DNA from 2 places in the Teredinibacter sp. KSP-S5-2 genome. Region 2 is predicted to be linked to the other one. Evidence: predicted binding sites of a transcription regulator. Region 2 holds the regulator's gene; the other holds the start of a gene.
What was found. Region 2 encodes sigma-54, which starts transcription at its own class of promoters, with help from an activator protein. Its sites were predicted from a motif close to TGGCACANNNNTTGCNNT; they were not measured.
Positions count from the first base shown of each region.

Region 1: glnL (nitrogen regulation protein NR(II)) is a predicted target of sigma-54. The motif match lies at 4,713-4,730, and genes of this name have one in related genera.

Region 1 covers NZ_CP120416.1:4,154,385-4,162,351, reverse strand. Annotated here, with positions in the region: gene P5V12_RS17620 (GNAT family N-acetyltransferase) at 1-32, opposite strand, end outside; gene P5V12_RS17615 (HAMP domain-containing sensor histidine kinase) at 270-1,628, shown strand; gene P5V12_RS17610 (hypothetical protein) at 1,686-2,156, shown strand; gene ntrC (nitrogen regulation protein NR(I)) at 2,224-3,630, opposite strand; gene glnL (nitrogen regulation protein NR(II)) at 3,617-4,708, opposite strand; gene P5V12_RS17595 (DUF4124 domain-containing protein) at 4,844-5,398, opposite strand; gene P5V12_RS17590 (P-loop NTPase fold protein) at 5,468-7,924, shown strand.
Region 2 covers NZ_CP120416.1:23,742-31,708, reverse strand. Annotated here, with positions in the region: gene lptC (LPS export ABC transporter periplasmic protein LptC) at 1-285, shown strand, start outside; gene lptA (lipopolysaccharide transport periplasmic protein LptA) at 272-799, shown strand; gene lptB (LPS export ABC transporter ATP-binding protein) at 824-1,549, shown strand; gene P5V12_RS00130 (RNA polymerase factor sigma-54) at 1,709-3,199, shown strand; gene ptsN (PTS IIA-like nitrogen regulatory protein PtsN) at 3,269-3,799, shown strand; gene rapZ (RNase adapter RapZ) at 3,817-4,689, shown strand; gene P5V12_RS00115 (HPr family phosphocarrier protein) at 4,705-4,974, shown strand; gene mgtE (magnesium transporter) at 5,079-6,443, shown strand; gene yjgA (ribosome biogenesis factor YjgA) at 6,461-6,982, shown strand; gene P5V12_RS00100 (hypothetical protein) at 6,979-7,428, opposite strand; gene P5V12_RS00095 (hypothetical protein) at 7,442-7,967, opposite strand, start outside.

The sequences.
Region 1 (7,967 bases), 900 kb from region 2:
TCAGTATTGTTAATGTAGATTTGCTTCTGCATCAGTGGAACCAAATCTCGTTTTTCTCTATTGCCTGGTTATTTAAATAGCCTTTGTGCATCACCAATAATAGCTTGTGAATAGGCTTTTCGCCTGACTGGCGCTGGAAAAGACGGCTATTTCTTTTGTTTATTGAGCTCTGCTGGCGAGGCGATCTGTTCTTATTTCGCATCCCTACAAGATAAAGGCTCACCACCTATACTGGAGCTAGAGTAGCAAGTATTTAAAGTGAGAGACTTTTGTCTGATACATTAAAGCATAGCGAAAACAAAACGGAGGTCGCCATTGATGCGAGGTTTGAGATTGAACTGTTTTCGCGCAGAAGGCGGATTATTCGTTTTATCCTGTTAGTTGTGATGTTTATTCAGTGTCTTTTTTTTGCCAAGGCGATAGTTGATCAGATTTTTATTCGTCAATTAGTGATAGGTATTTCTCTAATGGCGGCGATTGCTACATTTTTGATGCTTCATCTTCGTTGGTTAGATTGGGCTGCATTTTTTTTGCTTTTTTCTGTTGTGACCAGTGTTTTATTAGCTATTACAACCAATGGCGGTATTTATCAGGTTTCCACTGGCTGGTTGCTAGTTATTTCCCCGATGGCGGGGCTTGTCGGTGGCGTTAGAGCGTGTAAGTTCTGGTCTTTGTTGACCGTGCTATTGGTAGTGATACTGGTAATTGCGGAGGCCAATGGCGTTCACTGGAAAGACTTAACACCAGTTTCATCCCGCATCACTCAAATGCAGTTTCATGTCATTGGTCAAGTGGTGATATTACCTACCCTTATTCTTGGTTTTTTAATGCAGTTTGCTCGATATGATCGGCGTATTGAAAAACAGTTGGTAACAATAAGTGAAGAAATAAAAGAACGGAAAACTGCAGAAGCGAAAGCTGTGCTGTCGAATTTAGCGAAATCTCGGTTCTTGGCGAATATGAGTCATGAGTTGCGTACGCCTTTGAATAGCATTATTGGCTTCTCAAAAAGACTGCTGCGAAAGTCTGATAGTTTGTCAGAGAAAGATCTGGCGGCAATTGAAGTTATATTCAACAATGGCAAAGCCCTTCATTTGTTGGTCAACGAATTATTGGAGCTCGCTGATGTGGAATCCAGTGATTTCGAATTACATAAACAGCAAGTAAATATTGCTGATGTTGTGCGTGAAGCGGTGGAGTTGTTTTGTGTTTCGGAGTTGCCTGACGGTGTGGATGTCGAGCTTGAATGTGATATGCCGTTTTTTATTGTTGGTGATGTGGGTAGAGTGTTGCAGGCGTTTCGAAATTTGCTCACGTATTGTGTTCACAAGGATTGTAGCAAGATGTTTGTTACTCTTTCTGTTATCGATGATGGTCATTGGGCAGAGTTGGAGATTGGCAATGATCATGATGTGATGCAGGTTGAAACCGTGCGGGGGATGCTTTCCGTTGACAGTCGCAGGATTGCAGAAGGTGACCCGGAACGGCCTGTTGCAGCGTTAGGCCTGGCTATCGCGAATAACCTTATCCAAAAGCATGGTGGACAGCTGAAGGTCGAATCCAATACGCCAGGTGGTCTTTCATTTCACGTTCTGTTTCCCTCCACGGTTCATTCTGGTTCAGCATAGATTCAGTCTCGGTCATTTAATCTACCTCTAAAAGTGAAACGCCGGGAGGTTGGAACCATGAGACTCAAAAGAAACCGTTTACTGATCGCTTCAGTTGCGCTCACTTCAGTGTTGATGGTGTGGGGAAGTGCTGAAGCTTCGGAAAAAACTCGACCAGATATTCGAGGATTTGATGGCAGTCGAAGTGAGCATCGAGGTGACAGACGGGTTGAGCGACGCAGGGACTCGGAGCATCGTTCGCATCGCCGTCAGGAAACACGTCGAGAACACCGAACGGAGCATCGGCGAGAAAGTCGTCGCCATGGTCATCATCATTATGATGGCCATGATTTGGCGAGGGATATCCTTATTGGTGCCACCGTTTCCAGTCACTGGGGACACAGCCACAACCAATATTGTGACCATAAGCGCCGAAGACCTGTAAAACGTGGTTACTACTATCAGGATCGTTGGGGAGATTGCTATTGGATTGAGCGCTATAACGGTCACGAGATCCGCAACTCTGTTGCGAGACGTTACTGCTGGTAATTGTCGCCTATAGCTGGATGAGCACCGAAAGGTGCTCGTTTGTCAGTGATCAGCTTTTATAGACTGGTTATGCCGTAATTTTCAGTTCTTTCAATTTTCTGGTGAGTGTATTTCTTCCCCAGCCCAGCAGTTCTGCTGCGTCACGTTTTCTGCCGCGTGTGTGCCGTAAAGCAACTTCGATGAGCGTTTTTTCAAATCGTGGTGAAGCTTGTTTTAGTATGTCTGTCTGGCCGTTTTCCAGTTCCTGTTTGGCCCATATTTCCAAAGCCTTAAACCACTCCGCACTGGTGTTGATATCGGCTTTTTCGTTTTGAATCAGTTCCGGTGGTAAATCAGAAATTTTTACTTCCCTGCCGGAGGCCATAACTGTGAGCCAGCGGCAGGCGTTTTCGAGCTGTCTTACATTGCCCGGCCAGGGTAATTGACGAATATAGGAGATGGTTTCTTCTGCAAGAACTTTGTGTTCAACCGCCAGCTCTGCGGCGGCCTTACGTAAAAAATGTTTTGCTAGTTGTGGAATGTCTTCGCGTCTTTCGCTCAGCGAGGGAATATGAATGCGAATAACATTGAGTCGGTGAAATAAGTCTTCGCGAAAACGCCCTTCGGCTACCAGTTTTTCCAGGTTTTGATGGGTCGCAGCTATGACTCTGACGTCCGCCCGGGTGGGGGTGTGGCCACCGACGCGATAAAATTCACCGTCGGCCAGAACCCGTAATAAACGAGTTTGCGCATCGGCGGGCATATCGCCGATTTCATCCAGAAAAAGAGTTCCTTTATCGGCTTGTAAAAAACGGCCTTGGCGTTGACTGGCGGCACCTGTAAACGCGCCTTTTTCGTGGCCGAATAATTCTGATTCAATCAAGTCTTTAGGGATGGCGGCCATGTTTAATGCAATAAAAGGCTCGTTTTTTCTCGGGCTGTGTCGGTGCAGGGCTTTGGCTACCAACTCTTTCCCGGTTCCTGAAGCGCCATTTATTAACACCGTAATGTTGGATTGGGACAGTCGACCGATTGCACGAAACACTTCCTGCATCGCTGGCGCTTCACCAATAATTTCAGCATTAATGGACGGTGCCGGTTCAATTGGGCTTTGACTGTTTTGTGCCGCTTGCGCCAGGGCTCGCTGGGTAACATCGACGGCTTCTTCTATATCAAAGGGTTTTGGTAGATATTCAAAAGCACCTCCCTGATAGGCCGAAACAGCGCTATCTAAATCAGAGTGGGCAGTCATAATAATAACGGGTAACTGTGGGTATGATTCCTGCATTTTGGCCAGCAGAGATAAGCCGTCTATACCTGGCATTCGGACATCGCACAGTACCGCTTGTGGAGGATTGCTCTCCAATTCATCGAGCGCATCTTCGCCATTTTCAAAACATCGGGTGGATATTTGTGCTTGAGAAAGCGCCTTGTCCAGTACCCAGCGAATGGATTTATCGTCATCTATGATCCAAACAAGATTAGAAGTCATCATGTGTCCTTAAGGGGATATAAATCACAAATTCAGTTGCGTGAGTTTTGTTTTGGTATTCGATGAGGCCGTTATGTTGACCTATTAAATTCTGTGCGATGGATAAGCCCAGACCGGTTCCTGACGCTCGCCCGCTGATCATGGGAAGAAATATGTCATCAATAATCGATTCGGGAATGCCGGGGCCGTTGTCTTCTATACCTATTCGTACAACCAGCGGGTAATAGGTTTTACCAATGGTGTATTGGCGTTGGATACGGGTACTCAGGGTTATACAGGGGGCTGTTTCGTCTTCTAGTTCCTGTAGTGCCTGCATGGCGTTGCGGGCAATATTTAAAACCGCTTGAATCAGTTGCTCCTGGTCACCCAGTAATTCTGGAATACTGGGGTCGTAATCCCGTTTTACTTCTATCTGATTTTTACTTTCTGCCCGAATAATTGTGGCGACATGTTCAAGCACCGAGTGAATATTCAGTAATGCTTTTTGACTGGGCTTGTTGGGTCCCAGCAGTCTGTCGACTAAGTTCCGCAGACGATCGGTTTCGTCGATGATGACTCTGGTGTATTCACAAAGCTCACTGTCATTGAATTCTTTACTGAGCAGTTGTGCTGCCCCCCGTATACCCCCGAGAGGGTTTTTGATTTCATGTGCCAGGCTGCGTGCGAGGTTGCGGGATGTCTCCCGGTAGGATAACAAGGCTTCCTCTCGGCTAATTTTCATGAGCCTGTCTTGAGGCTGAACCTCAATGATAATGTTGCCGGTTTCCGGGCTGGGGGAAACGGAGTAGTCGACTGTAATTTTTTGTTGATTATGCAGTGTCCATTGCGCCTTGCGCTTGGTGAAATTGAGGTTTTCGCGCAATGCGTGTTGCAATGAGTTGGGAGTGCCATCCTTAGCTGAAAAGCAGTCGTGTATGTGTCGACCCTGCATTTGGTCACAGCTTAAGCCAAATAGAAACTCTGCGGATGCATTCAGGTGATAGATGCGGAGGTTGTCGTCCACCACGATCACTGCGGTCATCAGAGAGTCCAGAACAAGTTTATAGTCCATTTGTGTTTTGGGTGTAGTTGAGGTTGTCATGGCTACAGCAATATCCGAACCAACATTGGTATTTGGATTGAGCTCCCATATACAGCGGGGTACAGCGAAGGGAGGAAAACCGGTGATTGATTATAATGCTAGCCCTCGCACCAAGTTGGTGCAAGGGCTTGTGGGTTAAGATTTGGGGGAGGCTCTGGGTTTTCGGTTCGGCCGAATTATGTGAATGGTAACGGGAGGGGATGTGATCACCGCTTCGCCCTGACGACCGATCATGGTTGCGATAATGGTTTTCTCCCCGCGATCGATCCGTTTTACCGGTATTTCAATTGCTCCCGCGCCTTTCGCCAGGGTGTATTCCTGTCCGGAAAAACTAATGGAGATGTGTGAGTAGCTTGGCATATCTCCCTTGATTTCCACCGCTACGGTAATGCTGTCCTGGGTCGGCCCAATTTGACTGCCGTTGGTAGGAGAGGTCAAAACCATGGTTGTTTCGGGAATGAATGCTTTACCCTGCTGAATTGTTCTGGGGCGGTACTGAACCGGAGGTTGAGTGTTTATCGGTGGTAAATCCACCTCCTTGGCTTGTTTATTGGCCCCGGGAGTATCGGTGTAAGTTACCCGGCCTTTATCGTCCACTGTTTTATATACTTCATCTGCCCAACTTAGATGGGCCATAATGAGAGCTACTGATATCAGTAGCATACGAGGGAATAATTGGTTGTTTTGCATGGTTCTCTCCCCGCAAGTGCATAGCACCGTCATATTAAGCTTTTAACACGATACTGGGAACGTCTACTCATGGAAACTGTAGAACTGCGAAACTTAGATGAGCAAATCAATCAGTTAGTTCGACAAAAGCCGGATTCACAAAAACAATTGCTGCTGATGCTGGCTGCTCGATCGATCTTCAGGTCATTGCCCTTGCTGCCTTTGCCTGGCGCTACGCAGGGAGTCTCCGAAAAGGTGGAAAAATTCAATAGAGAAGACGAGACAATCACCACTGGAGACTTGCTTTCGCTTTATTCCGTTTTGATTTGTGCCTACCAGGACGCGTTAGGCCAGGAGCATGAGTTGAAATTAGAGGAGTTTGGCCGCTCCTTGAGGGAAGCGCACTCCCGCTTTGAGAAAAGTGAAGCGTTTGCTCCGTTATTTTTATCCTTTGCTAACTTGGCTGAGTTGGGACTTGATCAGGGGATGGAATCAAACGCCGCACTCTGTGGGGAAATTCTTAGCTCGGAAATTGGATTGTGGCACAGGCAGGGAAGTGAGGTTGCAAGCTTAAGCGAGCAAGCGATTAGTTCTGATGTGAGCTACCTATCCGAGCATTCTGTGTCGGCACTTTCTGAACAGAAGCTTTGGCCTGCAACCTCTGATGAGTTAAAACAACTCTATGAGTCGGTGTTCCTTGAGGCTCTCGCACGGGTAATTAGTCAAGCTGGTTCAGTTGATGAAGAAAATGCGCTATCGACAATTTATGCCAGTTATCAAAAAATTATTGAACGAAACTTTGAAGATGAAAAACTGCGAGCAGATTTTCTGGTTGCACCCGAAACAGGAGGAAAAAAAGAAGATCATCTGGATCGAGAAGGGCTAGTGAGTTCGCTGGCGAATTTGTTGACGGATCGTCGCAATGGTGAGCATTTAACCATTGGTTTGTTGGGGCATTGGGGGTCGGGTAAAACCCGCGTTATAGATTTGTTAAAGCAACGTCTCAGGAAAAATCGAAAACAGCCTTTTCTGTTTGGTGAGTTTAATGCCTGGGCTTATGAGCATTCAAAAAATATTCAGGCGGGGCTGGCTCAGGAAATGATGGATGCGCTCACGAGTTGTCATTTGGGGTTTGAGTTGGAAGGTGCAAAGGGCGTTAAACGGTTTTTGTATGTGCTGACGAATCAATGTGTGCAAATTGGCTGGAACTTGACCATGCGAATTTGGTTGGCGTTGTGTTTTTCATATAAAAAATACACAACCAAAATGACAATTATCAGCATGTTTGTTTTGAGTGTCGTGCTGTTTCATGACTCTATATACCACTATCTTGTTAAGTGGAAGTTATATACCGCAGATAAGCATTGGCTCGGAGCGGGGTCTGTTTTAGTTTTGATGGCAACGTTGTTTACTTTTTATAAACAATTTCGTGTGTTACTTGCACAGCCCTTTACCAAAGAATTGCTGACTTACGTGCGTTTGCCTGATTATGCGGAGCATTTAGGGCAGGTTGCTGTTATGAAGGATGACATTCGGTTAATGTGTAATATTCGTCTACGTACACCGAGTGTTGATAAGTATGATTTTAATTTGAATATCGGTCCTAAACGACGAATGTTATTTGTTGTCGATGATCTGGATCGATGTGGTCCAGAAGGTATTGTCAAAACATTTGAGGCAATCCGTTTGGTTTTGGATATTCCTCAAGTAACGGTGTTGATTGCAGTTGATCAGCGAATTGCGTTAGCGGCGATGGCGCTGCACTACGAGTCTTTAGAAAAATATCATGCGTTAAATGATGCAAAGGCAATTGCTCGGGATTATTTGGGTAAGATGATTCATCTGCCTATTTTGTTACAGGAGCCTGAACCCAATACCGTTCGTCAGTTTTTGGGATATATCTGGGGTGATGACCAGCAAAAGCGAAGTCAATGGCAGGGAATACTCAGTCAGGTAGATAAAAATGGATATTTGATTGAAGTGGATTCCAAAAAGAAAGCTGTTTCCGGTGGGGCTGCTTCTGGAAGTTCTCTAGTTGGTAATATTTCTTCAGAGAAGATAATTAAAAGTATTATTTCGCACCCGCTATTCGGTGGGGACAAAGATACGGAATCTAACTTTCAGCATGGTTTGAGTGATCAACAAAAAGCAGCTTTTTCTTTTTGGGCAAATCGCTTTGAACTATCCAACCCAAGGCAGCTTAAACGTCTGCACAATAGCTATAATTTGGTTCGCCTGGTTTCTAATGATGAAGATACGCCTGTTCTTGATGACAAACCCTTAAGTTATGGCTTGATTGTCGCTCTGTTTTCAATTGAATACATCAATAGTATCGAAGACGCGGCGTACAGAGATAAACTAATGAATTGCCTTTACTATGATAAATGTGAAGATGAAGTTCATGAGTCGGATGTTGCTATTTTTGATGAGGCAAAAAGTGTCATTCAAACTGCCTCCGAACGCTTCTACTTAAAAACGGAAGATTATGATGATAGAGCAACCTTTTTAAATTTTGTTTCGTTGTTTGTCCTCCCTGCTATTGATTAACCGTGATATACCAAGTCATCCTTCTAGGATGACTTGGTATTGG
Region 2 (7,967 bases):
CCCTGGTTCATCGAATCCATCAATGGCAAGCTCAGCGAAAAGGGCGAATTACTGAACCTGTGGCAAGACGTAAAAATCTGGCAAACCGATAAAAAAGGAAATACCTCTTCGCTGCAAACAGAGGAACTCACTATTTTTCCACGAGAAAAACTGGTAGAAACCGATAAGCCTGTTAAGATCACGACCCCAAGTGGAGAAATCACAGCAATCGGCATGATTGCCAACCTCAATGAAAAACGAATTAAGCTTCTGTCCAATGTACGAGGCGTTCATGACCCTATTTAGCCCGAGACAACTTATCTCTCGCCTGACAGTTTTTATTGTCTGTCTTGCGCTTGGGCATCCTGTTTTTGCTTTGCCAAGCGATAAAGAACAACCGATTACTATTCAATCTGACCAGGCCGAAAGAGATGAAATAAAAGGCACCACAACCTATTCAGGTCGGGTGATCATGGAACAGGGCAGCATGGAAATCACGGCAGACAAAGTGGTGATTTATAGTGAACGCAATAAAGTATCCAAAGTTGTCGCAACGGGGAAACCCGCAACCTATAAACAAAAGCCAGCAGCCGATGAAGCGGAAGTAAAAGCCACCGCACAAACGCTCGAATACCAAGTGAATAACGCCACGCTATTCTTATTGGGCAAGGCTCTGCTCAAACAGGAAGGCACCAGCCTGAGTGGCGATAAAATTGAATATGATGTGAAAAAATCTGTTGTTAGAGCTGGCGGCACCAATACCGACGGAGACGATGGCAGAGTACGTATGGTCATTCCGGCCAAATCCTTGAAAAACTAGCATTCATCCAGGAAAAACGTTTTCATGCCCCAGCTGCACGCCAAACACCTCGCCAAAAGCTACAAAGGTCGCCAAGTCGTTATTGATGTTTCCATGAGCGTGAATGACGGTCAGGTTGTTGGTTTGCTAGGCCCCAACGGGGCGGGTAAAACAACGTGCTTTTATATGATTGCCGGCATCGTCAAACCCGAGCGAGGTAATGTATTTATTGACGGCAAAGACGTCACCCATTTGCCAATGCACGGTCGAGCCAAAGCAGGACTGGGCTATCTTCCGCAGGAAGCATCGGTGTTCCGAAAAATGACAGTTTCCGACAATATCATGGCGATATTGGAAACTCGTGACGATTTACGGCGGGGAGACAGAAACCAAGCCCTGCAGAACCTGCTCGAAGAATTTCATATTACCCATATCAAAGACAGCTTGGGCATGGCGTTATCCGGGGGTGAACGACGACGCGTTGAGATCGCTCGCGCTTTGGCAGCTGAACCCCAGTTTATCTTGCTGGACGAACCCTTTGCCGGTGTCGACCCTATTTCTGTGAGCGACATTAAGGACATCATAAAACAGCTGCGAGACCGGGGAATCGGGGTATTAATCACTGATCACAACGTTCGGGAAACTCTCGATATCTGCGAAAAGGCCTATATTGTATCGGAAGGGCATATCATTGCTGAAGGCGATGCGGGCGAAGTACTGAACAACAAAAAAGTTCGCGAAGTATACCTTGGTCAGCACTTTACGCTTTAACTTGCAACAAAAACTCATCCACCTACCCTCTTAGCTCTTGGCGCGGCACAAACTTTGCTTCGAAAAAGCAAAAAAGCCATTGCTTGTCGCTCTAGTCGCGACTAAACTTTTGAAATCTACTGGTAAAAAATTCGAGTAATCTCAAAGATTTAGCAGACTATGAAGCAAACCCTGCAGTTAAAAATGGGTCAGCAGCTGACGATGACTCCTCAGCTACAGCAGGCCATTCGTCTTCTCCAGCTTTCCACACTCGATCTCCAGGCTGAAATTCAGGAAGCGTTAGACAGCAACCCGATGCTGGAAACCCAGGAAGACAGTGGAGAAGCCTCTCAAGACACCAGTAAAGATCAATCAGAAAGCAAGTCCAACGAGCAAGAAACCTCAGAACGGGACAACTACGACGATTCCTCAGCAACCGACAGCGAATGGAGCGAGGACATTCCAAATGATCTTGCCGTCGACACCAGCTGGGATGATGTTTATCAATCTGCACCTTCCGGTTCGGGTCTTTCAAAACCAGACAACGAGGATTTCGACTTTGAATCACGGCGGGCGGTGACAGAAACCCTGCAGGATCACCTCCACTGGCAACTTAACTTGACTCCCATGTCCGATCTGGATCGGGAGATCGCCGAAGTTATTATTGATGCCGTCGAACCCTCGGGAATGCTCAGCCAAACCGCGGACGAAATATTCGAGGGCATAGTAAAGCATCACGAAGAGTTGGAAATGGACGAAGTCATTGCCGTCCTGCATCGCGTCCAACAGTTCGATCCGGTTGGGGTAGCCAGCCAGGACATTCGTGAATGCCTGATGATTCAGCTTTCCCATTTAGCACCGGAAACAGAAGAGCTGGCCACCGCGAAAAGTATCGTAAACCAGTATTTGGAGTTGCTAGGTAGCAGAGACTTCAAACAACTCATGCGCAGGCTCAAAGTAAAAGAGCCGCAGCTGCAAAAAGCCATTGCCCTGATTCAGAGCCTTAATCCCAGACCCGGCGATGCCATCAGTACTGAGACCGCAGAATACGTAGTACCAGATGTTTTCGTACAAAAGGAAAACAACCGCTGGCAGGTACAACTCAATCCGGAGATAGCCCCTAAAATACGCATTAATCAGGACTATGCTTCTCTGGTTAAGCGCGCCGACTCCAGCAGTGACAACACCTTTCTTCGGGATAACCTACAGGAAGCCCGCTGGTTTTTGAAAAGCCTGCAAAGCCGCAATGAAACCTTATTAAAGGTCGCGACATGCATTGTTGAAAAACAACAGGGGTTTCTCGATCATGGACCGGAAGCCATGCGACCGATGGTCTTACATGATGTGGCAGAAGAAGTGGAAATGCATGAATCCACCATTTCGCGTGTTACCACGCAGAAATATATGCATACCCCACAGGGGATTTTTGAACTGAAATACTTTTTCTCCAGCCATGTTGCTACAGACAGTGGCGGAGAGTGCTCATCGACAGCAATTCGAGCCATAATTAAAAAACTGGTTGCGGCAGAAAACGCGAAAAAGCCGCTCAGTGATTCTAAAATTACAGCACTCCTTGCAGAACAAGGTATCAAGGTTGCACGAAGGACGATTGCGAAATACCGTGAATCACTGGGTATTCCCCCGTCCAATGAGCGTAAACGTTTAGTGTAAACGCCAATAATGTTAGGGTTGGCACCCCTGAAGCCAGTATCAAATACTGGTAAAATAGTTAGGTTATAAATGACCAAAAGCGGTACCCATGCTTTTGGTTTTTTTGGTTATGAATGGTTTAAAAGTAAGTATCCGAAAGTCATGCAAATAAAATCAATTCTCACTCAGGATCGAACACGGGCCAAATGGAATTCCACCAGTAAAAAGAAGCTCCTTGAGCAGCTTTCGTACCTTTTTGCACAGTATTGCGAAGGGATAGACGCCGACGAACTATTTACCAATCTGGTTGAACGGGAAAAATTAGGTTCAACGGGTATCGGTGAAGGCATTGCCATTCCGCATTGCCGCTGTAATACCGGAGGCGAAACACTGGGAGCTTGTATCACACTGGACGACCCCATCGATTTCGATTCCGCAGACAGTCGACCTGTCGATTTACTGTTCGCCATGTTGGTGCCGGAAAATGCTGAAGCAGAGCACCTGGAAACCCTGGCAAACGTCGCCGAAGCCATGCAAAAAGCGGAACTGGTAAAACACCTTCGCGAAGCATCCAGCGACGAGCAGCTATTTCAGCTCATCACTCAACAAACCAGCCATTAATAAAACAAGGTGGCAATATGCGTTTAGTTATTATCAGTGGCAGATCAGGGTCGGGCAAAACCTCAGCCTTACACCTTCTAGAAGACGAAGGTTTCACCTGCATAGATAATCTTCCCGCTGATCTATTACCCGCCTTAATCGCGCATATTCAATCCGCTAATAAGCAAAGCGAACAGAAAATTGCCGTTGGCATTGATGCCCGTAATTTCCATAGTGATTTAAGTAAGGTACCGGATATTATCCGTTCCCTAACACACCCGGGAACTAGTGGCGACGTTGTTTATCTGGATACTTCAAGGGAAGTACTCTTAAAACGTTTTAGCGAAACCCGCCGTAAACACCCTCTGTCAGACGATAACATTGGTCTCAATGAGGCCATTGCCAAAGAAAAGCAGATCCTTGCTCCTATTGCCAATTCTGCAAGTTTTACCATCGACACCACGCGTATGAGTATCCATGAACTACGTGGAACCATTAAGCGTTTGGTTGTCGGGGAATCTTCTTCGGGAACGGCAATTATGTTTACCTCCTTTGGCTTTAAATATGGCGTCCCAGTCGATGCCGATTTTGTCTTCGATGTACGCTGTTTACCAAATCCGTACTGGAGCCCAGAACTCAGATCCAAATCGGGACTGGAGGAAGAAGTTATAAATTTCCTCGCCAGACAAAAAGAAGTACAGGAAATGGAAGAGGATCTATACCATTTTATTCACAAGTGGGCACCTCAGTTCGAACAAAGCAACCGCAGCTATTTAACCATTGCGATTGGCTGTACGGGGGGTATGCATCGTTCCGTATACCTGTGTGAACGCTTAAGCCAGCAGATGAAACAACACTATGGAAATGTTCAGGTTCGCCATCGTCAACTAGAACAGATCCCCGGACAGTAATTCAGGAACGAATTCATGCTTGAAAGAAAAATTGAAATCATCAATAAACTCGGTCTGCACGCCCGCGCTGCAACCAAGCTTTCCAACTTGGCCAACCGCTATGAAAGCCGCGTGATGATTTCTTTTAACGATAAGCAGGTAGACGTAAAAAGCATTATTTCTCTCATGCTCCTTGCTGCAACCAAAGGCAGTGAAGTCACACTTGTGACCGAAGGAAATGACGAACAGGAAGCCATGGACGCACTGTGTGATTTAATTAACGATAAATTTGGCGAAGGAGAATAAAAGAATATTTCTGTAGCAATCTAATTTAGCTTTCGTTATCTTCTGCTCCAGCAAAAATTTGATAGCGAGTCAAACTCCTCATAAACAGTAGAGTTTTTTATTGAATGCAAGCCCCCGCGGAAGAAATCAAGCACCCATCCAGGGTTCATATCGAGCGTATTCACAATATGCTCGACGGCGGTACCTTGCGTCAAATTGCCCGTCTGGTAAATGGACTAAAGCCGGTAGAAATAGCCCGTCTCATAGAATCGTCACCGCCACCTTCCAGAACACTGTTGTGGGAGTTGGTCGATAAATCCAGCACCGGTGAAGTCATTGAAGAATTACCGGATGAACTTCGGTCGCACATACTCAGCGACATGGACGCTGAAGCCGTTGCCGAAATAACCGAAGGCCTGGAAACGGATGACATTGCAGATATTCTGCAACAACTGCCCGAGCAAGTTATTCAAGAAGTGCTGTCGGCTATGACCGAGCAAGACCGACAACGCGTTGAGGCAGTACTCTCCTACGACGAAGAAACGGCAGGCGGCTTAACCAACACCGATACCATCACCGTACGCCCCAGGTTTACCTTGGATGTTGTACTGCGCTACTTGCGCCGACATAACGAATTACCGCCTTCCACTGATAGTCTGATAGTCGTTAACCGTAAAGATGAATATCTCGGTTTGTTGCCGTTAAGTAAATTACTGACCTCAGACCCCAGTACCACCGTACGCGAAGTCATGGTGACAGACATTAACGCCATACCAGCAAATATGGTCGATAGTGAAGTCGCAATTCTGTTTGAACAACACGACTGGATTTCCGCTCCGGTTGTGGATGACCAGGGAAAGCTCCTTGGGCGTATCACTATCGATGACGTGGTGGACGTAATCCGGGAAGATGCTGATCACTCTCTAATGAGTCTGGCAGGTTTGGACGAAGAAGAAGATACCTTCGCTCCCGTCGCAAAAACCATCCCCAGGCGCGCCATTTGGCTGGGAATCAACTTACTCACAGCCATTCTCGCCTCATCGGTGATCAATATTTTTCAGGGCACCATTGATAAAGTCGTCGCCCTCGCCGTATTAATGCCCATTGTCGCGAGCATGGGAGGTGTAGCCGGCTCACAAACACTCACCGTCGTTATCCGCGGTTTAGCGGTGGGCCATATCAGTTCGCAGAATATGCGATGGCTATTAAATCGTGAGCTTTATGTTGGCTTATTAAATGGCTGCCTATGGGCGCTAATCATGGGCGTGGTCGCTGCACTCTGGTTTAATGACCCTATCATTGCCATCATTATTGGTGTGGCCATGATTATTAATTTGGCGACGGCTGCATGCGCTGGGGCCTTGCTTCCCATTGCGCTTAAGGCACTTAAAATTGATCCGGCTCTGGCAGGTGGGGTGACGCTGACGACCCTGACAGATATTGTCGGCTTCTTTGCCTTCCTTGGGTTGGCAACTTACTTTTACGCTTAAATTATTTTTACCTCGATATGCACGATATTTACGATACCTTTGACGAAGACGAATTTGACGGCCCAAGTAAAACCCAGATCAAAAAGGAAATGCATGAATTGCAGGAGCTCGGCGTTAAACTCACCGAACTCACCCTGGAACAGATTAGTCGGCTGCCATTAACCGAAGAGCTATACAACGCCATTACCGAAGCGCCAAAGATCACTCAGCGGAGCGCGAAGAAACGCCACATGCAGTTTATTGGCAAGCTCATGCGCAAAGCTGATGGCGATGCAATACGTGAAGCATATGACGAAATTCAAGAGGCTCAACACCAGGCTGCACGTCAACTTCACCTGATTGAAAAATGGCGGGACAGGCTAGCAGACGGTGACAATCAGGCGCTACAGAACTTTATTCAGGAATACCCACATGCCGATATTCAACAATTACGGCAACTGATCCGACAGGTACAGAAAGAAACCAGTCAGCAAAAAGCACCGGCAGCCAAACGTAAACTGTTTAAACTCATCCGGGAAACACTGAGTGTAAACCACTAAGGGATAGAGTCACCCAAGATATTCTGATCGTAAATATCCGCGATATTTTTCATCAGCTCTAACCCTGGAGCCAGGGTTATTTTCCATGCAACCCGACAGGTAGGGCCATATTTCGGATAAAACTCGGAAAGCGTTTGCATCAGGCTATCGAAAAAAAGGTCATACATTTCATCGCTAACCTGATAGATTTTTTTATGATGGTAAGCCACTTTTAAGAGGTATGAATCCGCTTCTTTGGACACAAAAAACTGCACCAAATGCATAATCGCAATGTGCAGCATATCTTTTTGTTTTTCAATATCCACGCCATTAAACACTCGGTCAATATCAGGTGAAGCCTCACGAAAAACCTGATAAAAACGATCATAAAAAGTCGCCGAGTTCAAACGAATAGTGTCGAAACTATCGTTAAAAACCTCACTGAAATCAATCACATTTTCGCGCATAACAACCTACCTTCTAGTTGGAATAACGCTGTTCATAAACATTGATCAACTGCTGTTCCAACACAGAAAACTCTCTTTGCATACGTAAAAACTCGTGTTCTTTCAATTTTAATTCTTCCAGTTCTTTGGTGGTTTTGAAATAGCTTGCTTCAAGTTCGTTATATTGCTTGCTCAACTTCTTCAATGCAACCGTATCCTGTGGTGCATTACCTGTTTCGGTCATTTTCGACAATTGTTCTTCCAACATCTGGTATTCGACTTTTGTACGTTTGAGCTCTTCCAGCATACTCTGCAACTCATCATTACTCTTCGACAACTCCAGATAGCTTTCTTCCAACAGCTTGCATTCGGAGTTTTTCCTATCCAGCTCCCGCTTTTTCTCATACAGTTCTTTCTTGAGAGCATCAACATCATTCAGTTGATCGGGTATAGGATCAACAATTGACCGCTCAATATCTTCTAATGAACCACCATTACCATTTTTATTTATTAAGCTTTCATAATTGTGGAACAAGCTTTCATATTCTTTCTCAAGGTTA